DNA from 3 places in the Pseudomonas sp. Marseille-P9899 genome. Region 3 is predicted to be linked to each of the others. Evidence: predicted binding sites of a transcription regulator. Region 3 holds the regulator's gene; each other region holds the start of a gene.

Region 1 (7,967 bases), on a different contig from region 3:
AAGCTCAAGCCAAGTAATTGGTCTGACGCACTACTGAAAAGCCCGGCTCAGGCCGGGCTTTTCTTTGCCTGCGATTTACCCCTCAGCCCGCCTCGCGCTCCAGCTCCAGACTGGCGACCGCGCCACTCACAACCTCGCCGATGACCAGGATCGCCGGGCTCTTTAGCTCGAAGGCCGCGGCATCTACCGCCATGCCCTGAAGCTGGCTGCGGCATTCCCGTTGCTGCGGTAGCGAAGCGTTTTCGATCATCGCCACCGGTGTTTCCTTGCTCATACCACCCGCCAACAGCCCTTGCTGGATATCGATCAGCCGGGCGACGCCCATGTACACCACCAGAGTCATGCCGCTTTGCGCCAGTGCCTGCCAGTTCAGGCTGCTGTCGTCCTGAGTGTGGGCGGTGACCAGCGTGACGCCGCGACTGACCCCGCGCAGGGTCAGCGGAATACCGCAGCGGGTTGCGCCAGCCAGGCCGGCGGTAATGCCATTCACCAGTTCCACCTCGACACCGCGGGTCTGCAGCCATGCGGCTTCTTCGCCGCCACGGCCGAAGACGCAGGGATCGCCACCCTTGAGCCTGACCACGCAGCGCCCCTGGCGGGCGTGACGCAGCATCAGGCGCTGGATGAACGCTTGCGGCGTGGAACGGCAGCCGCCGCGCTTGCCGACCCGGATCACCCGGGCCTGCGGGCAGTGTTCGAGGATTGCCGGGTTGACCAGATCATCGAGCATGACCACCTCTGCCTCGCGCAGCGCACGCACGGCCTTGAGGGTCAGCAACTCCGGGTCGCCGGGGCCGGCACCCACCAGCCAGATTTTTGCGTTCATGAGCGGTTCCTCGTCAGGTCAGGAGCTGTCAGGCCTTTAGCAGGCTGATCAGCAGAATCAGGTTGAGCAGCAACGACAGCAGCGCCAGGCCGCGCCAGACTTTCAGCGGCTCGCGCTCCAGCAACGGACGTGGGCGCAGGGCCTGGGGTTGGTGTTCGCCTTGTTCGAGCAGCAATAGCCATTGCTCGGCGGTTTCGAAGCGGTGGCGGGGGTCGCTGTTCACCGCCTGCGCCAGGCTGCGTTCCAGCCAGTCCGGCAGATCGGGGCGCAGCCGCCCGGCGCTGGCCGGTGTGCCGAAGCGCGGGTGCTGGAACGCTTCGATCTCGCCGTAGGGATAGTGGCCGGTGAGCAGGTAAAACAGGGTCACGCCTACCGCATAAAGATCCTGCTGCACGGTGGGGCCGTGTCCCTGAAACGCTTCCGGGGCGATGAAAGAAGGGGTTCCCGGCAGGTCGTGGGCGCCGTCTTCGGAGAGCCCCGGGCAGTATGCGAGACCGAAATCCAGCAGGCGCACCTGGCCGTCATTACCCAGGTGCAGGTTCTCCGGCTTGATGTCGCGGTGAAGAATATTGCGCCGGTGCAGCATGCCCACCGCACGCAGGGTTTGCCGGGCGATGTCCAGCCACTGCGGCAGGGCCAGTAACCCCTGTTGTTCGACGTGCTGCGCCAGAGTCTGGCCGGGGTATTCGCGCATCAGGTAATACAGGTGCTGACGCTGGCTACCGGGGTGCACCTCGGGAAAGCTGCGCCCGGCGACCCGGCGTAGAAACCACTCCTCCATCAGCAAGCCTTGCTGGGCCGCGAGATCCTGGTCGCGGTTGGCGGGCAGGGTCTTGAGCAGCCAGGGTTGCTGCTGGCGGTCGCGAACCCGGTACAGCAGCGACTGCCGGCTCTGGCCGAGCACACTTTCAACCTGCCAGCCTTCGAATGTCTGGCCGGGGCGTAAAGCGGGCGGCAGCGGCCACTGCTGCAACTGCGCCAGTGTGTCGCCGAGGCTGTTTGCGCCGAGTTGTTCGACCCGCACCAGCACAGCGCTGGCGTTGTCCTGGCTGCCGGCCAGGTGGGCCATGCGCACCAGCGTGTTGCAGGCTTCTTCCAGATCAGCGGCTTCGCGCAGCACTGCGCCGATCTGCTGTTCGTTGAGCGTGCTCCAGACCCCGTCGCTCAGCATCACGAAACTTTCGTGGCAGCGCAGTTCGCCTTCCAGGTAGTCCACCAGCAAGTGCTCATCCAGTCCCAGCGCGCGCTTGAGCACGTGCTGCATGCCTGGCTGGTCCCAGACATGGTCCTGGCTGATGCGCTGCAAGTGGTCGGCGTGCCAGCGGTAGACCCGGCAGTCGCCGACATGGGCGAGGGTGAAACGCTGGCCGCGCAGCACCAGCGCACTCAGGGTGGTCAGCAGCGGCTGGCCGCCACCGTTGGCGCGCAGCCAGCGGTTCTGCGCCAGCAGCAGGCGGTCCAGTGCTTGTGCCACGCCCCAGGTGGGCGGCGTGGCGTAGTAGTCCAGCGCCAGCGATTGCAGGCTGGCGCGGGCCGCCAGCCCGCCGTCGGCGCACTGGCTGACACCGTCGGCGAGGGCGAACAGGTAGCCCTTGCTGGCGGCCAGCTCTGCCTCGGGGGTGACCAGCCGCGTGGCGTCCTGGTTTTCCTCCCGCGGACCGCTGGCGCTGGCCTGGGCGATGCTCAGTTGCAGGGCCATGGCGCCGGCTCAGACCCGCGCTGCGGTGACGGCGGCCGAGCCCCAGGTGGTGCGCCAGCGGCGTTTGACGCCATGCAGGCCGAACCAGGCCAGCACGCCGAGGCTGGCGAACAGCCACAGACCCAACTGATAGTCGCCGCTGTATTGTTTGATGGTCCCAAGGCCCGCCGCCAGCAGGAAGCCGCCGATGCCGCCGGCCATGCCGATCAGCCCGGTCATCACACCGATCTCCTGGCGGAAGCGCTGCGGCACCAGTTGGAACACCGCGCCGTTGCCGGCACCGAGGCCGAGCATGGCGGAGACGAACAACGCCAGCGCCGCCACCGAGCTGGGCAGGTTGAAGCCCACCGCGGCGATGCAGATGGCTGCCACGGTGTACATCGCCAGCAGGGTGCGGATGCCGCCGAAACGGTCGGCCAGGGCGCCGCCCAGCGGACGCATCAGGCTGCCGGCGAAGACGCAGGCGGCGGTGTAGTAGCCGGCCTTGACCGGGTCAAGCCCATACTGGTCGTTGAAATAGCCGGGCAGGGCGCTGGCCAGGCCGATGAAGCCGCCGAAGGTCACGCTGTAGAAGAACATGAACCACCAGCTGTCGCGGTCGCCGAGGGCCTTGAGGTAATCGGCCACAGCCTTGGGTTTGGGCCGTTGCGGGGCGTTGCGGGCCAGCAGGGCGAACAGCACCAGGGTCAACAGCAGTGGCAGCACGGCGAAGCCAAACACGTTGTTCCAGCCGAAGCTGGCGGCCAGCACCGGCGCCAGCAGCGCGGCGAACACCGTGCCGGAGTTGCCCGCGCCGGCAATGCCCATGGCCTTGCCCTGGTGCTGTGGCGGGTACCACTGCGAAGCCAGCGGTAGCGACACCGCGAACGATGCTCCGGCAACCCCGAGGAACACCCCCAGCAGCAGGGCGTCGCCATAGCTGTGGATGCCCAGCTTCCAGGCGCAGAACAGCGCGACGATGACGATCACCTGACCGATCAGCCCGGCGGTCTTCGGCGACAGGCGATCCACCAGCACGCCCATGACGAAGCGCAGCACTGCACCGGCGAGAATCGGCGTGGCGACCATCAGCCCGCGCTGTTGCGTGGTCAATTGCAGGTCGGCGGCAATCTGTACTGCCAGCGGGCCGGGCAGGTACCAGACCATGAAGCTCAGGTCGAAATACAGGAACGCGGCAAACAGGGTCGGGACATGCCCGGATTTCCAGAAGCTTGTATTCATGGGACACCTCACGGGGCTGAAACAAAAAAACGCCGCTTCCCGGCTCGCGTTGGGGGCGAGGGGGAGAGCGACGTCTTTGTCGAATGTTTGGGGGCAACCGCCGTTGGCTACCGGTGTAGATCAAAGCAAGAGGTGGGCCAGGTTTTCCGGTCTGGGTTTAACTGTGGGGTTGAGGGCCTCATCGCTGCATGGGTATCTACACATCTCGCAGGCAGCGCAGGACGTCAGATCGCCTCGTATATTGTGGGAGCGGATTCATCCGCGAAGGGCCGCAAAGCGGCCCTAAATCCATCCAGCACCTTGTTTCTAGCTGGTCCGAATCTCACATTCAGGCATCCTGAGGTCGAAAGAAATACCGAACATAGACGGCCACCTCGTGCGGGATGGTTCTGGGGCCGCTTTGCGGCCCTTCGCGGATGAATCCGCTCCCACAGGATTGCAAGTGGCCTTAAGCTTTTTACTTACCTGTGAGATGTGTAGATACCCATGCAGCTTTGAGGCCCTCAACCCACCAACTCACCCCAGCAAGTCATTCATCGCAATGATCTGCTCCGCCACCTGAATCAGCTTCTGTTGTTTGCTCATGGCTTGGCGCCGCATCAGGGTGTAGGCCTCTTCCTCGTTGCAGTCCTTCATTTTCATCAGCAGCCCTTTGGCCAGCTCGATGCGTTTGCGCTCGGCCAGTTGCTGGTCGCGGGCGTGAAGCTGGGCCTTGAGCGCCTGGTCGCTCTCGAAGCGGGCCATGGCCACGTCGAGGATCGGCTGCAGGCGGCGTGCGTGGATGCCTTCGACGATGTAGGCGCTGACGCCAGCCTGGATCGCCTGGCGCATCACGCTGGGGTCGTGCTCGTCGGTAAACATCACGATCGGTCGCGGCAGGTCGCGGCTGACCAGCACCACCTGGTCCATGACGTCACGCCCCGGTGACTCGGTATCGATCAGAATCACGTCCGGCCGCACCGTTTCGACGCGTGCGGGCAGGTCGATGGTCAGGCCGGATTCTTCGATGACCTCGAAGCCGGCTTCGACAAGGGCGGCCTTGAGCCGGCCGACTTTCTTTTCGGTGTCATCGATCAACAGGATTCGCAGCATCTGGGCGGCCCTCTCAGCGACCGGCCTGCGCCACTGGCTGGTCGGCCAGGGCATGCAGGCGGAATCCGTGGGCATAGCCCCGTGGGTCGGAGCCGTCCCAGACCGTTCCATCGATCAACTGGCTGCTGCGCATCGACGCCGACGGGCATTCGACGCCAATGCTTGCGGCGGCATCGCGGTACAGGCTCAGTTGCTGCACCTGGCTGGCGATGCCGAGGTAGTCCGGGTCTTCGCGCAGCAGGCCCCAGCGGCGGAACTGGGTCATGAACCACATGGCGTCGGACAGGTACGGGAAGTTGGCCAGGCCATTGTTGTGCAGGCTCAGGCCGTGGGCGTCGTGCCAATTGTTGCCGAGGCCGTCCGCGTAATCACCCTGCATGCGCGGTTCGATATCGCTCAGCGGGGTGTCGAGGTAGTTTTCGGCGCTCAGCAGTTGCGCAGTGGCGTGGCGGTTTTCCGGGCTTTCTTCGATAAAGCGGCTCGCCGCGAGGATCGACGACACCAGCGCCCGCGCAGTGTTGGGGTACTGCTCGACGAACGCGCGGGTGGTGCCAAGGACTTTTTCCGGGTGATCGGGCCAGATCGACTGGCTGGTCGCCAGGGTGAAGCCCATGCCCTGGTTCACCGCATTGGCCGACCACGGTTCACCGACGCAGAAACCGTCGATGCGCCCGGCGCGCAAGTGGGTGAGCATCTGCGCCGGCGGGACCACCACGCTGTTGACGTCATGTAATGGATGAATGCCCTGGCTGGCGAGCCAGTAATACAGCCACATGGCGTGGGTGCCGGTGGGAAAGGTCTGGGCGAAGGTGAGTTTTGCCTGACTTTGGTGCACGTGGCGCTCGAGTGCCTCGGGATTGCCCACGCCTTGCGCTTGCAGGGCGGGCGACAGGTTGATGCTCTGGCCGTTGTGGTTCAGGCCCATCAGCACCGCCATCGGCGTGGCGCCGACACCGCCGATGCCGAGGTGCACGGCGTAGGTCAGGCCGTACAGGCAGTGCGCGGCATCCAGTTCGCCACTGAGCAGGCCGTCGCGCAGGCCAGCCCAGGAACTCTGGCGTTTCAGGTTCAGGGTCAGGCCGTGGGGCTGGGCGAAACTCTGGGTCGCGGCGACCACCAGCGAAGCGCAGTCGCTGAGGGCCATGAAGCCGATGTTCAGGCTGGTCTTTTCCGGGGCGTCGCTGCCATGCAGCCAGGCCAGGGGGGAGGAGGGAATGTCATTCATCGCGGTGGGATCGCCCGGCAGATAAAGCGGCGGCCGGCGCGGGTTGCGCGGCGGCCCTGTGGGTGGAGTCAAGCAACGCATATGCCAAGGCCCTGTCGCCGCAACCCGGGGCTGGCTATAATCGCCGCCTCTCCACACCTTGAGCCAAGCCCGCCCATGTATAACCTGGCCCGCCAGCTGTTGTTCAAACTGTCCCCGGAAACCTCCCACGACCTGTCGCTGGACCTGATCGGTGCCGGTGGCCGTCTGGGCCTCAACGGGCTGTTGACCAAGGCGCCGGCGCGCTTGCCGGTGAAGGTCCTGGGCCTGGAGTTCGCCAACCCGGTGGGTCTGGCGGCGGGGCTGGACAAGAACGGCGCGGCCATCGACGGCTTCGGACAACTGGGCTTCGGTTTCGTCGAGATCGGCACCGTGACCCCGCGTCCGCAACCGGGCAACCCGAAACCACGGCTGTTCCGCCTGCCCGAGGCCGAAGCGATCATCAACCGCATGGGCTTCAACAACCTCGGCGTGGACAACCTGCTCAACCGCGTGCGTGCGTCCAATTACCGCGGCGTGCTCGGCATCAATATCGGCAAGAACTTCGACACCCCGGTCGAGCGCGCGGTAGACGACTACCTGATCTGCCTGGACAAGGTCTACAACCATTCCAGCTACGTCACCGTCAACGTCAGCTCGCCCAACACCCCGGGCCTGCGCAGCCTGCAGTTCGGCGATTCGCTAAAGCAGTTGCTGGATGCCCTGGCCGTGCGCCGTGAAGAATTGGCCCTGACCCACGGCAAGCGCGTACCGCTGGCGATCAAGATCGCCCCGGACATGACCGACGAAGAAACCGTGCTGGTAGCGTCGGCCCTGCTGGAGTCGGGCATGGACGCGGTGATCGCGACCAACACCACCCTCAGCCGTGAAGGCGTCGAAGGTCTGCTGCATGCGGACGAGGCGGGCGGCCTGTCGGGCGCGCCGGTGCGGGACAAGAGCACCCACACGGTCCAGGTGCTGGCCGGGGAACTGGCGGGCAAGATGCCGATCATTGCAGCGGGCGGGATTACGGAAGGCCGTCATGCTGCGGAGAAGATCGCGGCGGGTGCGAGCCTGGTGCAGATCTATTCAGGTTTCATCTACAAGGGCCCGGCGCTGATTCGCGAGGCGGTGGACGCCATTGCCGCGATGCCGGGGCGTTGAAACGGGCATAAAAAAGGGCCCCGTCAAGGGGCCCCTGGGCCTCAGCCCGCCGCCCGGATGGGGCGCGCATGGTAACTCGGTTCAGCTCCTCGTTCAGCCAACGGCGTGAAGTTCGTTGAGTCTATGGATACCTGCGGTGCCGGTCATGCCATCCCAGTTGTCACCTCGTCCCTCACGCCAGCCATTGATCCATGCCTGGCGTACGGACGGTAGGGTAAAGGGGCAAAGCTCGCGGGATTTGCCGGTGACCCCGTATTGATAGCCACGTGAAAATGCTCTTTCCAACGGATCACGCTTAAGTCTTCTCATAGGGTACTGCCCTCATTTGTTGACTGTAATGTCCCGTCGACCTCGTGTGAGGTCGGGCAGATTCTTTCTGCCGGTTTTGCGCTCGCTGCCGGCGTGGCGAGCTTGAAGTGTTGTCCCGTTGCGGTGACAACCTGAGTTGAGTTCTAACCAATGGGGATGGACGTGTGAACGAACAATTTGTCATAAGCACGTAACTTTTCCATGGGTGAGAGGATAAGTAAAAAATTGATTCAAGGCGGGAGTTGGGGCAAAGCCAGCTATCATCAGGGTTTGCCTGACCTGTAGATCAAATTGCCACCGTCGGGAACCATTCTCGTCACCGGTGGGTAAAAACGACGAAGGGTCACTTTTGTAACCTTTTGCCATCGAATTTTTCATTCTGCCCGGCGATCAAAGCCTTTTTGCCTTCCGCA
Region 2 (7,967 bases), on a different contig from region 3:
GGTAAGCATGATCTGAGCGCCCGCATCGCAAGCTTGCTTCAGCGGCTCAGAGAACCAAATATCTTCGCAGATGGTGATCCCAACCTGAATGCCGTACAGATTCACCACGCACGGGCCGCTGCCCGGTTCGAAATAACGCTTTTCGTCAAATACTCGGTAGTTCGGCAGATGCTGCTTGTAGTACCGAGCAAGCTCCTCGCCATCCGAAATCACAGCACAGCTGTTATAGCGAGCAGCATTTTCATGCCCGTCACTTTCAAACCAGGGGAAACCGATCACTACGACGATACCGCTGGTTTGCCCCCTAACCATCGTGAGCGCTTTTTCAATTCGGCTCTGCATGCTGGAGCGCAGCAGCAAATCCTCGGGTGGGTAACCGCACAACGTCAATTCTGGGAAGACGATGACCTGAGCACCAAGGGTATCGCGGGCTTTATGAGCTGCCTCAATGACCTTTTCGACGTTCCCGTAAACATCTCCTACGCGGATGTTCAACTGGGCCATTACCACTCTCAAACGCTGCTCCATGGATCCTCCAGAAATGCCTTGTGCGGGATCTGCAAGATGCAACGCTAATGCGGTCGGCTGGTGCGGGCCGCTCAATTCCGGCAGTAAATACCAACAGCGTTCGAGCTGGGCGTGACGCAGGGATGCCATTTGACTCTTCAGAGCCCTAAGGCAGTGAAGCACTGGCGCCTGTCCCGTCTAGGGCAGCATCTTGCGATATAGGACATTATGCCCTATCCGCTCAAGAAGCCATGATCCAATTTGGATGGGGATCCAGCATCAAATCTGGAAAAATTTTGCTTTTATTTTTGGGTGTGCAGCATTACAGTTTGCACACTCCAAAAAACAGGGAATCAATCAATATTCCCAGTATAGTGTGCATAATTTTGGGAGGAGGAACCTCTGGGGGTTCTTCACCAAGTTCGGTGATGGTGCCTGCGACCTGGCACCGCTGAGCGGGCTGGTGAAAAACCAGGTACGTTCGATTGCACGCAGCTTTGGCGCGCCGGAGTCACTGGTAGAGAAAGTGCCGACCGCCGACCTGGAAGACCTCGCGCCGGGCAAGCCGGACGAAGCGTCACACGGCGTGACCTACGCGCAGATCGACGCCTTCCTGCACGGCGAGCCGGTGAGCGAGGAAGCGTTCGAGATCATCAAGCGGACGTATCAGAAGACGCATCACAAACGGGAAATGCCGTTCGCGCCTTAGAAGGGCATCGCGAGCAAGCTCGCTCCTACAGAGCACGACATACGCCAAACCTGTAGGAGCGAGCTTGCTCGCGAAGAGGATTTTTACTTCAGAACGATGGTGCCTTTCATCATCGAGATGTGGCCCGGGAAGGAGCAGAAGAAGCCGTAGCTTTCACCAGCGGCCAGCTTCGAAACGTCGAAGGTCACGGCATCTTTCTCGCCAGCACCGATCACTTTGGTGTGCGCGATCACGCGGGTATCACCCTCTTTCAGGTAATCCTTGTCGATACCGGCGCTCAGGCCGTCGGTAGCGATTGGCTGCATGTCAGCGGCTTTGCTGATCACCAGGTTGTGGCCCATGACGTTCTTCGGCAGGTTGCCGGAGTGGGTCAGTTCGACGGTGAACTGCTTGCAGCTCTTGTCGATGGCGATTTCCTTGGTGTTGAAGGACATCTGGTCGGTGGAGTCGACGGTGACCTTGCAATCAGCAGCCATTACCTGGGCACTGGCAACGGTCAGCAGGGACACGGCAACGAACTTGGCAAACATTGTGAATCTCCATGGCAGGTTTTTTATCGAAATCAGACTGCCCTATCCAGCGCTCTGCGCTGCTGATATGGGTCAAACGAGGGACCATATCCGGGCGGTGAAATTCTTCTATGGTGTCCATCAAGACAATCAACGTGCCCATCATGCCCGTATGACAGACGATGCGACAACCTCTCAATTAGGAGTAGTCCTACATGTCCATCAGCACCTTCATGCAAAGCATGCTCGCCGCCTACGCCTGCGCCAACGCCGGCAACGTGTACGAGTTCTCCCGCCCGGAATAACACAACGCTTGGAAGACCTGCCCATGGCCCTTACTCTGTGGCGATTTTCGACCCGGAGAAAACCATGTCTCTACGTTCCGTCTGTGTATTCTGCGGCGCCAGCACCGGCGCCAATCCGGCCTACCGCGAAGCGGCAGTGGCGCTCGGCGAGGCCATCGCCCGTCGCGGTCTGACCTTGGTCTACGGCGGTGGCGCCGTGGGCCTGATGGGCATCGTCGCCGACGCGGCCATGGCGGCCGGCGGTGAGGTGATCGGCATCATCCCGGTCAGCCTGCAACGCGCTGAAATCGCCCACACCGGCCTTACCCGTCTTGAAGTGGTGGACGGCATGCACGCCCGCAAGGCGCGCATGGCCGAACTGAGCGATGCCTTCATCGCCCTGCCCGGGGGCCTTGGCACCCTGGAAGAACTGTTCGAAGTCTGGACCTGGGGTCAGCTCGGCTACCACGGCAAGCCATTGGGGCTGCTGGAGGTCAACGGCTTCTACGAGAAACTCAGCGGCTTCCTCGATCATGTGGTCGAGGAAGGCTTCGTCCGCCCGCAACACCGCTCGATGCTGCAACTCAATCCAGAGCCCGACGCCCTGCTCGACGCACTGGACGCCTGGAAGCCGGTGGTCGCGCCGAAGTGGGTCGATCAGCCGCCCGCCTGAGCCGGCTCGTGCTCCAGTGGCAGCACCGTCACCCGCACGTCCGGGTCGTGGCTGCCACCGCCGAGAATCACACCGCGCAGCGGTGACACATCGGAAAAGTCCCGGCCCCAGCCGAGGGTGATGTGTTCCAGCGCCGGCAGCAGGTTGTTGGTGGGATCGAAATCCACCCAACCCTGCTGCGGGCAGAACACCGAGACCCAGGCATGCGAGGCATCGGCGCCGATCAGCCGGGCCTGCCCGGGCGGCGGCCGGGTCAGCAGGTAGCCGCTGACATAACGCGCCGCCAGACCGCGAGAGCGCAGGCAGGCGAGCATCAGGTGGGCGAAGTCCTGACAGACGCCGCGACGTCGCGCCAGTACCTCCACCAAGGGTGTGGCGATCTGGGTCGCACCGGCATCGAAGGTAAATTCGCGAAAGATCTTTTCCATCAGCGCCCGCACCGCCACCAGCAGCGGTACGCCGGCCCCGAAGCACGGCTCGGAAAACTCCACGAAGCGTTTTTTCAGGCGGACATACGGCGACTCGAAACGGTAACGGCAGGCATCCAGGACCTCCGCCGACAGCGCCCGTCGCGAATAGCCAAGGGCGTTGCGCGCCAGTTCCCAGGGCGGTGATTCCGTCAGGCTGGGCGCAGGCCGGGGCAGCACCTCGACACGCACCCGGGTGCTGACCCGCAGCTCTTCATGCTGGTATTCCAGGGCCAACCGGGTCAGCGGGTTGCCGAACACATCCAGCGCGTCGCGCCGCCGGGTCGGCGTGGGCGTCACGTCCAAGTGCCGCTCCTCGCAGCGCTGCCACGGACAATCCCGCGGCCACAGGTGCACCAGTTGCTGGGCCAGCGACACCGGGCTGGCGTAGCGGTAATGGGTGTCGTGAAGAATCTGGTAACGAACACTCATCACGCGGACACCGTCTGCTGGCTGATATCGACATGGGCGAAGTGACGCAGGGCCAGGCGGTCGGATACTTCCTCGCTGGCCTCGGCGATTTCCGTGAGCAGCGCCGCCAGCCCGTCGAGCACCGCCCGCACGCTGGATTCGCCGAACAGCGGGCTTTCCAGACTGTGCAGATCGAAATGCTGCAAGCGCACGGCAAGCTGCGCCAGATCCGCTTCCGGCGGGGCGCCAAAGGACGCTTGCAGACGCCCCAGCGAACGCAGCAGCGCCTTGAGCTGGAACAGCACCGCATGGGGGTTCTGCTCGTCCAGCAGGAGCAAGTCCAGCACCGGCACCCGTTGCGCCACCGCCAGGTAACGCGAGCGATAGGTGATGCTGCTGTTGGCCAGCTCCAGCAACCACTCCAGCCCCACTTGATCGGCGTCTCCCGACCCGCGCAGGAAGCTCGCCAGGCTGCTGCTCAAGGCGTAGACGCGCTCGATGCGCCGCCCCGTCATCAGGAAGCGCCAGCCTTCGTCGCGGGTCATGTCATCCAGGGCGAAACCGGACAGCGCCGCCAGCGCGAGAATCAGCCGGTTGAGGAAATCCAGCAGCTCGGCGAAGTCCGCCGACAGATCATCGAGGCGCTGGGCTTCCCGTTGCAGTTCCACCAGCGCTTGCCAGTTCTCCCGAGAAAGCTTGCCGCGCACCTGCCCCGCCGCCCATTGCAGACGCTGCAGATTGGCCCGCAGGCTGAAACCCCACGCCGGGTCGAGCAGTGCCGTGCGCAAACGCGCGTCCAGCGTGCCCTCGGCAGGCAACAGCGAAAGCTCCTCGGCCAGGGTCACGGCGGCGTCCAGCGCTTGCGGCGAGTCGCCGTCGAGATAACCGCTCAGGAGGATCCGCAGCAGCCGCGCGCTGGCATCGCAGCGTTCGCAGTAGCGGCCGAACCAGAACAGGTTCTCCACCACCCGCGAGGGCAGGTACGGGTCCTGGCGGATCAGGTCGGCCACGCCGAGGCTGCGACTGGCTTGCCATTGCTCGCCTTGGGCCGCGACCTCGCCGAGCACCCAGGTGTCCTTGCTCGCCCCGCCACGCTGCATCGACACCACCTCGGCATCCGCCTGCGCCGCCACCCGGGTCAATCCGCCCGGCAGCACCCGGTAGCCATCGGCGCTGGCCACGGCATAGACGCGCATGCCCACCGGGCGCGCCTGCAAGTGATCTGCCTGCCACACCGGCGCCTGGGAAAGCTGCGCCAGTTCCTGGGCGACGTAAGCGTACGGGCGCGCCCGCAGGCGCTCGACCAGGGCCTGACGCTGGGCGTCATCCAGGTCCCGTCCCAGCAGCGGTTGGAAGCTCTGCGAAGGAAACGCCGGCTTGAACAGCAGTTCCGGCAGTTTTTCCACAGCCTGCTCCAGCGCCGCTGGCTCGCCGCACCACCAGGTGGCGATGGACGGCAGGCTCAGTTCTTCGCCGAACAGGCGCTGACTGATGGCTGGCAGGAAACCGAGCAAACCGGGCGACTCCAGCACCCCGCTGCCCAAGGCATTGGCAACCAGCACCCGCCCTTGGCGTACCGCGTCCAGCAGGCCCGGTACACCAAGCGCCGAGTCGGTGCGTAATTCCAGTGGGTCGCAGAAGTCGTCATCGAGCCGGCGCATGATCGCGTGGACTCGCCGCAGGCCGCTCAGCGTCTTGAGGAAGACCGTACCGTCGCGCACGGTCAGGTCGCTGCCTTCCACCAGCGGATAGCCAAGCTGGCGGGCCAGATAGAGATGTTCGAAATAGCTTTCGTTGAAGCGCCCCGGCGTCAGCAGCACCACCAGCGGCGTTTCCCGCTCACTGGGCGCCAGTCGCGCCAGGCTCTGCTGCAGCGTGCGGAAAAAGCCGGCCAGGTGCTGCACATGAAGGTCGCGGTACAGCTCGGGAAAGGCGCGGGACACCACGGTGCGATTTTCCAGCGCATAGCCGGCACCGGACGGCGCTTGAGTGCGATCCGCAGTGACCCACCAGCGGCCATCGGGACCACGCGCCAGATCTGCGGCGTAGACATGCAAGAACGTCTGCTCCGGCACCGAAATGCCTTGGCACGGCCAGAGAAAATTATTGTGCCCATGCACCAGCTCGGCGGGCAGCAGGCCTTCGCCAATCAGTTGTTGTGGGCCATAGATATCCGCGAGCACCGCGTTGAGCAGGCGAGCACGCTGCGCCACGCCCTGGCCAATCGCCTGCCACTCGGCGGCGGGAATGACCTGCGGCAAAAGGTCCAGCTCCCACGGCCGGTCGGCGCCGTCGGGGTCGGCGTAGATGTTGTAGGTGACACCGTTTTCCCGGAGTTGCCGGTTCAGCAGCGCCTGGCGCTGGGCCAGTTGCGCCGGGCTGCTGCGCTGCACATGGGCGTACAGCGCCTGCCAGTGCGGACGCACCGTGCCATCGGCGGCAAGCATCTCGTGATAGGTCGCGGCGCTCGGCGAAGAACGATCCGGCAGGTCAGCCATGGCAGTGCTCATTTACGGGCAGGGTGTCTCGGCGTCGTGCGCCAAGCGTTTTTGCACAGAAACGCGGCAAGAGTTATGCCACCGGGGCTTTCGCCGAGCATTCATTGAACATGAACAAAGGCCGGCGCACCAGGCGCCGGCCTTATGAAAGACGATGCACTGAACCAGCGCCTTGCAACGCCTCATGGCGGGGCATGTCATCGACACGCCCCGCCATGGACATCAGCGCGGCACAGCCGGCTGGCGAGGCTTGCGCGGGCCTTTGCCTTTGGCGGCGTCTTTGCGCGCCTTGGCGGCTTCCTGGTTGCGAGCGAAGGCGGCAGCTTTGGCCTCTTCGCGCTTGTCCCACGGCTTGCCGCCGTCGCTGGCGCGCGGTGGCAGGCCGGTGTGCTGGGTCAGGATCTTCTGTTCCTTGCCCACCTTGTGGCTGCCCGCCGGGGTGGAGTTCTTGCGTCGGGCGCTCTGGTAGCTGTCGGTCGCAGGCTGGTGAGCCGGGATCAACTGGTTCTTGCCCGAGCCGATCAGGTCGGCGCGGCCCATGCGCTCCAGCGCCTCGCGCAGCATCGGCCAGCCCTTCGGATCGTGGTAGCGCAGGAACGCCTTGTGCAGACGGCGCTGCTCATCGCTCTTGACGATGGTCACGCCTTCACTCTTGTACGTGACCTTGCGCAGCGGGTTCTTGCCCGAGTGGTACATGGCGGTGGCCGAGGCCATCGGCGACGGGTAAAACGCCTGCACCTGGTCGGCGCGGAAGCCGTTGCCCTTGAGCCACAGGGCCAGGTTCATCATGTCTTCGTCGGTGGTGCCCGGGTGGGCGGCGATGAAGTACGGGATCAGGTACTGCTCCTTGCCCGCCTCTTTCGAGAACTTCTCGAACATGCGCTTGAAGCGGTCGTAGCTGCCAATACCAGGTTTCATCATCTGGTTCAGCGGACCTTCCTCGGTGTGCTCCGGGGCGATCTTCAGGTAGCCGCCGACGTGGTGCGTCACCAGCTCGCGCACGTACTCCGGCGATTCCACCGCCAGGTCGTAGCGCAGGCCCGAGGCGATCAGGATCTTCTTCACGCCCGGCAAGGCACGGGCGCTGCGGTAGAGCTTGATCAGCGCCGAGTGGTCGGTGTTCAGGTTCGGGCAGATACCCGGGAACACGCAGGACGGCTTGCGGCAGTGGGTCTCGATCTCGGTGCTCTTGCAGGCGATGCGATACATGTTCGCGGTCGGCCCGCCGAGGTCGGAGATGACGCCGGTAAAGCCAGGCACCTTGTCACGAATCTCTTCGATCTCGCGGATGATCGACTCGTGGGAGCGGTTCTGGATGATCCGGCCTTCGTGCTCGGTGATCGAGCAGAAGGTGCAGCCGCCGAAGCAGCCGCGCATGATGTTCACCGAGAAACGGATCATTTCGTACGCAGGAATGCGCTCCTTGCCGTAGGCCGGATGCGGGATTCGCGCGTAAGGCATGCCGAAGACGTAGTCCATTTCTTCGGTGGTCATCGGAATGGGCGGCGGGTTGAACCAGACGTCCACTTCACCATGCTTCTGCACCATCGCCCGGGCGTTGCCGGGGTTGGTTTCCAGGTGCAACACGCGGTTGGCGTGGGCATAGAGGACGGCGTCGTTGCGCACTTTCTCGAAGGACGGCAGACGGATCACGGTCTTGTCCCGGGTCATCCGCGGGCTGTCCAGCAACTGGACCACCTTCGCTTCGTTCGGGTCTTCGACCTCGCCCTTCTCCTGCTCAATGGCGCAGGCCTGGGTGTCCTGGGTGTTGACGTACGGGTTGATGATCTTGTCGACCTTGCCCGGACGGTCAATGCGGGTCGAGTCGAACTCGTACCAGCCCTTCGGCGTGTCACGACGAATGAACGCGGTGCCGCGCACGTCGGTGATGGTCTCGATCGACTCGCCA
Region 3 (7,967 bases):
GGTAGGCCTGGGCATGGCGGTCGCCAACGCCGCGTCGTTCGTGCGCGAACACGCCCATGGCGTTACCCAGGCCCGCGGCGGCGAAGGTGCGGCTCGCGAATTCTGCGAACTGATCCTGCAAGCCCAGGGCAACCTGGAAGCGGCAAACGCCCATTACCTGTAGAGCCAGCCATGTTCAGCAAGAAAATCCGCAATATCGCGCTGTTCAGCGTGATGGCCGCGCTGCTCGCAGCGGTCGGCTACTGGAATATCGGTCCGGAGAGCTTCCTCGACCAGCCCGTTGCCCAGGTCGACGAAAGCGCTATCGACTACTATGCGATCAACGCCCACAGTGTGCAGTATCTGCCTGACGGCAAGCTGCAATACGAAATGACCGCGGACAAGGTCGAGCACCTCAAGGCCAGCGAAGTCACATTGCTGACTACGCCAGACCTGCAGATGTATCGCGGCACGGCCTACCCATGGCACGTGCAGAGCGCTCGTGGCGAGGTCAACCCGGACGGCACCGAAGTTGAATTGATCGACTCGGTCCGGGTTGCCCGCACCGACGACCAGAGCCGCACAACCATCATTACCTCCAGCCGCATGACGGTATTCCCGCAGAAGCAATATGCGCAAACCGAGCAAGACGTTAGAATCGACGGCGCCGGTGGCGTGACTACGGGCAAGGGAATGAAAGCGTATTTGAAAGACGGCAGGATGGACCTGCTGTCCAACGTAAGAGGACAGTATGAGGCTCGTTAAAACCCTCCCCTTTTTGCTCAGCCTGAGCGCAGCACTGGGAAGCGCGAGTGTCTGGGCCCTGCCTAACGACCGCGATCAACCCATTCGCATCCAGGCCGACGACGCCCAACTGGACGACAAGCAAGGTATCGCCACCTACCGTGGTGACGTGATCATCACTCAAGGTTCGATGATGATCAAAGGCAACACCGTGACCCTGACTCGTGCGCCAAACGGCGACATCGATGTGGTGACCTCCGTCGGCAACCTTGCCTACTTCGAGCAGCAGCAGAGCGCTGCGAAGCCGGACAAGATGCAGGGCTGGGCAGTCAACATCCAGTACCAGGCTCAGAAAGACCTGATCATCCTGACCGACAAGGCCAAGGTGGTGAATGAAGGCAACACGACCGAAGGCGAGAAAATCGTCTACAACTCCAAGACTCAGGTCGCCACTGCAGGCCGCGCCGGCAACCAGAAGGTCACCCAGCCACGTCAGCGTATCGACATGGTGATCCAGCCGAAGAAGAAGGCCGAGTAATGGCAACCCTTAAAGCCCAGCACTTGGCCAAGAGCTACAAGAGCCGACAAGTCGTGCGTGACGTCAGCCTGTCGATCGACAGCGGACAGATCGTCGGCCTGCTCGGCCCTAACGGCGCCGGCAAGACCACCTGTTTCTACATGATCGTCGGCCTGGTTCAGGCCGATCAGGGCCGCGTGCTGATCGACGACCTGGACGTCAGCCACCAGCCAATGCACGGCCGCGCACGCGCCGGCATCGGCTACCTGCCCCAGGAAGCCTCGATCTTCCGCAAGCTGTCGGTGGCCGACAACATCATGGCGATCCTGGAAACCCGCAAGGAACTGGATCGCGAAGGCCGTCGCAAGGAGCTGGAAAGCCTGCTGCAGGAATTCCACATCAGCCACATCCGCGACAACCTCGGCATGAGCCTGTCCGGCGGCGAGCGTCGTCGCGTGGAAATCGCCCGCGCCCTGGCTACCGCACCGAAGTTCATCCTGCTCGATGAACCCTTCGCCGGTGTCGACCCGATCTCGGTCGGCGACATCAAGCAGATCATCCACCACCTGAAAGCCAAGGGCATTGGCGTTCTGATCACTGACCACAACGTCCGTGAAACGCTGGATATCTGTGAAACCGCTTACATCGTCAACGATGGCCAACTGATCGCCGAAGGCGACTCGGAAACCATCCTGGCCAACCAGCTCGTCAAAGAGGTGTACCTGGGCCACGAGTTCCGTCTGTAGGCTCGCGTATCGGAGTGGTCCGAGCGCTGCGATTCAGCCACGATTGCGGCTTAATTGTTACAGCGCTCTAGGCAAACGTTACAGTTTCAGGCATATATCTTGCTTAGAATTGGCGCCCGCGCGCCCCTGTAGTTGATGGCGCATGCGCGCCGGCGAATAAGGTGTTAAGCCCCAGCCATGAAACCATCGCTCGTCCTAAGAATGGGCCAGCAACTGACGATGACCCCGCAGTTGCAACAGGCTATCCGTTTGCTCCAGCTCTCCACACTGGATCTGCAGCAGGAAATCCAGGAAGCCCTGGAGTCCAACCCGATGCTCGAGCGCCAGGAAGAAGGCGAAGACTTCGACAACAGCGACCCGATGGCCGACAACGCCGAGTCCAAGCCTGTTGCCGAGTCCCAGGAGAGCAGCTTCGAGCAATCCGCGCCCACCGTGGAAAACCTCGAAGAAGGCGAATGGAACGAGCGCATCCCCAACGAACTTCCGGTCGATACCGCCTGGGAAGACATCTACCAGACCAGCGCCAGCAGCCTGCCCAGCAACGACGATGACGAGTGGGACTTCACCACCCGCACATCGGCCGGCGAGAGCCTGCAAAGCCACCTGCTCTGGCAGTTGAACCTGGCACCGATGTCGGACACCGACCGACTGATCGCTGTAACCCTGATCGACTGCATCAACAACCAGGGCTACCTCGACGAGACGCTGGAAGAAGTCTGCGAATCCTTCGACCCTGAACTGGATATCGAACTGGACGAGATCGAAGCCGTCCTGCACCGCATCCAGCAGTTCGAACCCGCCGGTATCGGCGCACGCAACCTGGGCGAATGCCTGTTGCTGCAGTTGCGCCAGCTGCCCGCCAACACACCGTGGATGGCCGAGGCCAAGCGACTGGTCAGCGATTACATCGACCTGCTCGGCAGTCGCGACTACAGCCAGCTGATGCGCCGCATGAAGCTCAAGGAAGATGAGCTGCGCCAGGTGATAGAACTGGTCCAGAGCCTGAATCCACGCCCTGGCTCGCAGATCGAGTCGAGCGAACCCGAATACGTGGTTCCCGACGTGATCGTGCGCAAGGACAGCGATCGCTGGCTGGTGGAGTTGAACCAGGAAGCGGTGCCGCGCCTGAGGGTCAACCCGCAATATGCCGGCTTCGTTCGCCGCGCCGACACCAGCGCCGACAACACCTTCATGCGCAACCAACTGCAGGAAGCTCGCTGGTTCATCAAAAGCCTGCAAAGCCGCAACGAGACGCTGATGAAGGTGGCGACCCAGATCGTCGAACACCAGCGCGGCTTCCTCGACCATGGCGACGAGGCGATGAAACCGCTGGTACTGCACGACATCGCTGAAGCGGTGGGCATGCACGAATCGACGATTTCCCGGGTCACCACGCAGAAATACATGCACACGCCCCGCGGAATCTATGAGCTGAAGTACTTTTTCTCCAGCCACGTCAGCACCTCCGAAGGCGGTGAATGCTCGTCCACGGCGATCCGCGCAATCATCAAAAAACTGGTTGCCGCGGAAAATCAGAAAAAGCCATTGAGTGACAGCAAGATCGCTGGTTTACTGGAGGCACAAGGCATCCAGGTAGCACGTCGCACCGTCGCCAAGTACCGCGAATCCCTCGGCATCGCACCGTCGAGTGAGCGCAAGCGATTGATGTGACCTTCCCTGAGGTGTGCCATCGCAATTCAGTGGCAGGCGCAACACCTGCCTCTTTATGCACGGCAACAAAGGAGAAGCAGTATGCAAGTCAACATCAGTGGACATCATGTAGAAGTCACTCCGCCGCTGCGCGACTATGTCGAGCAGAAGCTCAAGCGTGTAGCAAGTCATTTCGACAAGATCACCAATGTGCAGGTGATCATGAAGGTCGAGAAACTCCAGCAGAAAGTGGAGGCCACCCTGCAAATTCCCGGTGGTGAAGTGGTAGCAAACGCCGAAGATGCAGACATGTATGCCGCGATCGACTCCTTGGCCGACAAGCTCGACCGTCAACTGAAAAAACACAAGGAAAAACAGCAAAGCCTGCTGCAAGGTACGGCTGCACGCTGATCCCCCTCATCCATGATCCGACTTGAATCCATCCTGACCCCCGGCCGTTCCCTCGTGAACGTGCCGGGTGGCAGTAAAAAGCGCGCACTTGAACAGATCGGCAACCTGATCGGGAAAGAAGTTCCTGATCTGGACGGCCAGACCGTTTATGAAGCCCTGATTGCCCGAGAAAAACTCGGCTCGACAGGATTTGGCAATGGCATCGCCATTCCCCATTGCCGCCTCAAGGGCTGTGCAAGCCCTGTCAGCGCATTGCTTCACCTGGATGCCCCCATAGATTTCGACGCCATCGATGGCGCCCCGGTAGACCTGCTGTTCGTTCTGCTGGTGCCCGAGGCTGCCACCGACGCCCACCTTGAACTGTTGCGCCAGATTGCCAGCATGCTCGATCGCAAGGATGTCCGCGACCGGCTTCGTGCGGCCAACAGCAGTACCGCCCTGTACCAGGTCGTCCTGGACGTGCAGAACGAGCCCTGAGCATGCGCCTCGTCATCGTCAGCGGCCGATCCGGCTCGGGCAAGAGCACCGCCCTCGACGTCCTTGAGGACAACGGCTTCTACTGCATCGACAACCTCCCCGCCGGCCTGCTCCCGCAGCTGGCGGAAAGCGCCCTGATCAATACCGAATTGCTGCAGCCACGGGTCGCGGTGTCCATCGACGCGCGTAACCTGCCGAGCCACCTGACACGCTTTCCGGAGCTGCTGGACGACGCGCGTGCGCGCCATATCCAGTGCGATGTGCTGTATCTCGACGCCGATGAAGAAACCCTGCTCAAGCGTTTTTCGGAGACCCGTCGACGCCACCCGCTGACCAACCAGGACCGCTCGCTGGCCGAGGCAATCCGGGTCGAAAGCGAGTTGCTGAGCCCGATTGCCGATCTTGCCGACCTGAAGATCGACACCACCAGCCTCAACCTCTATCAACTGCGTGACTCGATCAAGCTTCGCCTGCTCAACCAACCTGAGCCGGGCACCGCGTTCCTGATCGAGTCCTTTGGCTTCAAGCGCGGCATGCCGGTCGATGCTGACGTAGTGTTCGACGTTCGCTGCCTGCCGAACCCTTATTGGAAGCCCGAACTGCGCGAGCACTCCGGGCAGGATCAGCCGGTCATCGATTATCTGGCCGCGCAGCCGGATGTGGAGGAAATGTTCCAGGACATCTCCTCCTACCTGCTCAAATGGCTGCCCCGCTTCGCCGCCAGCAATCGCGCCTATGTCACCATTGCCATTGGCTGCACTGGCGGCCACCACCGCTCGGTCTACCTGACCGAACGACTGGGGCAGTTGCTGCAACCCATATTGAAGAACGTTCAGGTCCGCCACCGCGACCTCTAGTCCACAGGATCCCTCCCGCGATGCCCGCAACCGAAATCGAGATCATCAACAAGCTGGGGCTGCATGCCCGTGCAGCAGCCAAGTTCGTTGGCGTGGCGGGCAAGTATTCCTCAACCGTGAAGATTGGGCGCACCCCCGACAAACTGGTCGATGGCAAGAGCATCATGGCGGTCATGATGCTGGCGGCGGGCAAAGGCACCAAGGTGCATTTGCTCACCGAAGGGGAAGATGGCGAAACGGCACTGGACGCGCTGATCGAGTTGATCAACAACCGGTTCGACGAAGGCGAGTAAACCGCGCTGTCAGGACAGCGCGGTATCCATCACCATCATCAGGCAGAAGCCGATACACAGCCCCAGACTGGCCAGGCGATGGTGCCCGTTGGCCCGTGACTCGGGAATGATCTCCTGGGTCACCACCAACAACATGGCCCCGGCCGCAAAGGCCAGGCCCAGCGGTAGCAGCAGTTCAGCCACTTTCCCCAGCCAGGCGCACAACAGTGCCGCCGCCGGCTCTACCAGCCCGGATGCCGCACCGATCAGGAACGCCTTGAATCGCGCCACCCCGGCTCCCGCCAGCACCAACGCAATCACCAGGCCTTCCGGCACGTCCTGCAGGGCAATGCCCATCGCCAGGCTGTCCGCATCCGGCATGCCGCCGCCGGCAGAAACGCCGATGGCCATGCCTTCCGGAATGTTGTGGGCAATGATCGCGATCACGAACACCCAGATCCGCGCAGGCACCACCGGCTGAGTACTCGACGCTACCAGCGCATCAGGCGAGACCCCGGAAACCTTGAGGTCAACGAGGTACAGGCACAACGCGCCGAACAGCAGCCCGAAACTGATCAGACCGCCCGCGCCCCACTTGCCGAAGCCCACTGCCTGAGCAGCGTCGAGCCCCGGAATGATCAGCGAGAACGCTGTGGCAGCCAGCATGACGCCAGCTCCGAACCCCAGGAGGGTATCGGCCAGCGCCACGGGCATATTGCGAATCACCAGCACCGGCACCGCGCCAAGCGCCGTGCCCAATGCACACAGCGCCCCGCCTTCCAGCGCCCGCAACATCCGCGGCTCCAGATCGAGCCAGGCAATGCCTTTGACGACCAGCAACGCCGTGCCGACCAACAGCAGCAAGGTACCCAGGGCCAGACGGAACAAGCGCACACTGCCTATGGACAAGACATCCGAACGCATCCGTCTGTCACTCACGCCAGGGCAGCAACGTAACGCCGCTCTACTTCGGCCCAGTCGACCACGTTGTAGAAGGCGTTGATGTATTCCGGACGACGGTTCTGGTACAGCAGGTAGTAGGCGTGCTCCCAGACGTCCAGGCCGAGGATCGGCGTATTGCCGTTCATCAGCGGGCTGTCCTGGTTGCCACTGCTTTCCACGACCAGTTTCTTCTCGGGAGTCACGCTCAGCCACGCCCAGCCGCTGCCGAAGCGGGTCAGCGCCGCCTTGGTGAACGCATCCTTGAAGGCATCAAAGCCACCAAGCTGCTCATCGATGGCCTTGGCCACGCTGTCTTGTGGCACGCCGCCACCGGTCGGCGACATCACAGTCCAGAACAGCGAATGGTTGGCATGCCCGCCACCCTGATTGATGACCGCCGCCTGCAGGTTTTGCGGCAGTTGCTTGACCGCAGCCACCAGTTTTTCCACCGGCCACTCAGCCCACTCCGTGCCATCAACTGCGGCGTTGAGGTTGTTGATGTAGGTCTGATGGTGCTTGGTGTGGTGGATCTGCATGGTCTGGGTGTCGATGTGCGGTTCCAGCGCATCGTAGGCGTAAGGCAATGCAGGCAAGGTGTAAGGCATTTAGTGAATTCCTTGTTGGAAGGCTCGTGGGGTCACGGGGTCCTGACCAGCCAGCACACCGGGCTGCGGTTCCTGCCGGTAAAGCAGGCGCTCGGTGCGCGGATACTGGCCGTATTCGCTGATGAAACTCAGCAGTTCGGTGTAAGTCTTTCCGCTCTGGCGCAGAGCTGCTTCGCGCAAGTTCTGCGACAGGCGCATGTCCTGGCTGGCGCCCAGCAGCCGCTGATGGATCGCACAGAGATACTCAGCGCTTTCCTGCGGCTGCTTCAGGCGCAGATGAAGGTCTGCCAGGTTGTGATGCGAGATCACACAGGCGGCCACTGCTTCGTCGGCGTCATGCCAGCGTTCGAAGAGCACCTGGGCCAGGGCCAGGGCCTGCAAGTACAGCTCGCGGGCATCGACCAGATCACCCTGGTTGAACAGGCGGTTGGCGATTTCTGTGGTGCGTTTCCAATGCTGCATGGCAAACCTCCAAAGCAGTGAACGGCGTCAGATGCCGCCGGCGGTGAGCTTTTCCGGATCCAGCAGGACTTCCAGCTGGGTACGCGACAGCTCGGTATGTTCCAGCGCGACGTCGATGACCGGGCGCCCTTGTTTGTAAGCGGTCTTGGCGATTTCGGCGGCCTTCTGGTAGCCGATGATCGGGTTCAGCGCGGTGACCAGGATCGGGTTGCGCGACAGCGCTTCCTTGAGCTTGGGCTCGTTGACCTTGAAGGTGGCGATCGCCTTTTCAGCCAACAAGCGGCTGGCATTGGCCATCAGCTCGA

What was found. The regulator sigma-54, encoded in region 3, starts transcription at its own class of promoters, with help from an activator protein. The targets are predictions, from matches to a motif close to ANTGGCATNNANNTTGCTNT.
Region 1: the regulator sigma-54 is predicted to act here: its motif matches at 6,133-6,152, upstream of HWV67_RS29835 (CmpA/NrtA family ABC transporter substrate-binding protein).
Region 2: the regulator sigma-54 is predicted to act here: its motif matches at 6,122-6,141, upstream of HWV67_RS30865 (circularly permuted type 2 ATP-grasp protein).

What each region holds. Positions count from the first base shown of each region.
Region 1 is NZ_CAESCG010000010.1:156,475-164,441, reverse strand. It holds gene HWV67_RS29860 (OmpA family protein) at 1-17, shown strand, start outside; gene cobA (uroporphyrinogen-III C-methyltransferase) at 83-826, opposite strand; gene HWV67_RS29850 (bifunctional protein-serine/threonine kinase/phosphatase) at 855-2,525, opposite strand; gene HWV67_RS29845 (nitrate/nitrite transporter) at 2,535-3,746, opposite strand; gene HWV67_RS29840 (ANTAR domain-containing response regulator) at 4,263-4,838, opposite strand; gene HWV67_RS29835 (CmpA/NrtA family ABC transporter substrate-binding protein) at 4,852-6,063, opposite strand; gene HWV67_RS29830 (quinone-dependent dihydroorotate dehydrogenase) at 6,220-7,245, shown strand; gene rmf (ribosome modulation factor) at 7,339-7,554, opposite strand.
Region 2 is NZ_CAESCG010000011.1:179,911-187,877, reverse strand. It holds gene HWV67_RS30890 (NAD+ synthase) at 1-528, opposite strand, end outside; partial or broken gene nadE (NAD(+) synthase) at 914-1,216, shown strand; gene azu (azurin) at 1,300-1,746, opposite strand; gene HWV67_RS30875 (LOG family protein) at 2,095-2,682, shown strand; gene HWV67_RS30870 (transglutaminase family protein) at 2,667-3,581, opposite strand; gene HWV67_RS30865 (circularly permuted type 2 ATP-grasp protein) at 3,581-6,058, opposite strand; gene HWV67_RS30860 (YgiQ family radical SAM protein) at 6,281-7,967, opposite strand, start outside.
Region 3 is NZ_CAESCG010000002.1:119,172-127,138, reverse strand. It holds gene HWV67_RS09840 (KdsC family phosphatase) at 1-163, shown strand, start outside; gene lptC (LPS export ABC transporter periplasmic protein LptC) at 172-744, shown strand; gene lptA (lipopolysaccharide transport periplasmic protein LptA) at 731-1,261, shown strand; gene lptB (LPS export ABC transporter ATP-binding protein) at 1,261-1,986, shown strand; gene HWV67_RS09820 (RNA polymerase factor sigma-54) at 2,164-3,657, shown strand; gene hpf (ribosome hibernation-promoting factor, HPF/YfiA family) at 3,739-4,047, shown strand; gene ptsN (PTS IIA-like nitrogen regulatory protein PtsN) at 4,060-4,524, shown strand; gene rapZ (RNase adapter RapZ) at 4,527-5,381, shown strand; gene HWV67_RS09800 (HPr family phosphocarrier protein) at 5,402-5,674, shown strand; gene HWV67_RS09795 (ZIP family metal transporter) at 5,684-6,577, opposite strand; gene HWV67_RS09790 (superoxide dismutase) at 6,589-7,200, opposite strand; gene HWV67_RS09785 (tetratricopeptide repeat protein) at 7,201-7,662, opposite strand; gene HWV67_RS09780 (class II fumarate hydratase) at 7,690-7,967, opposite strand, start outside.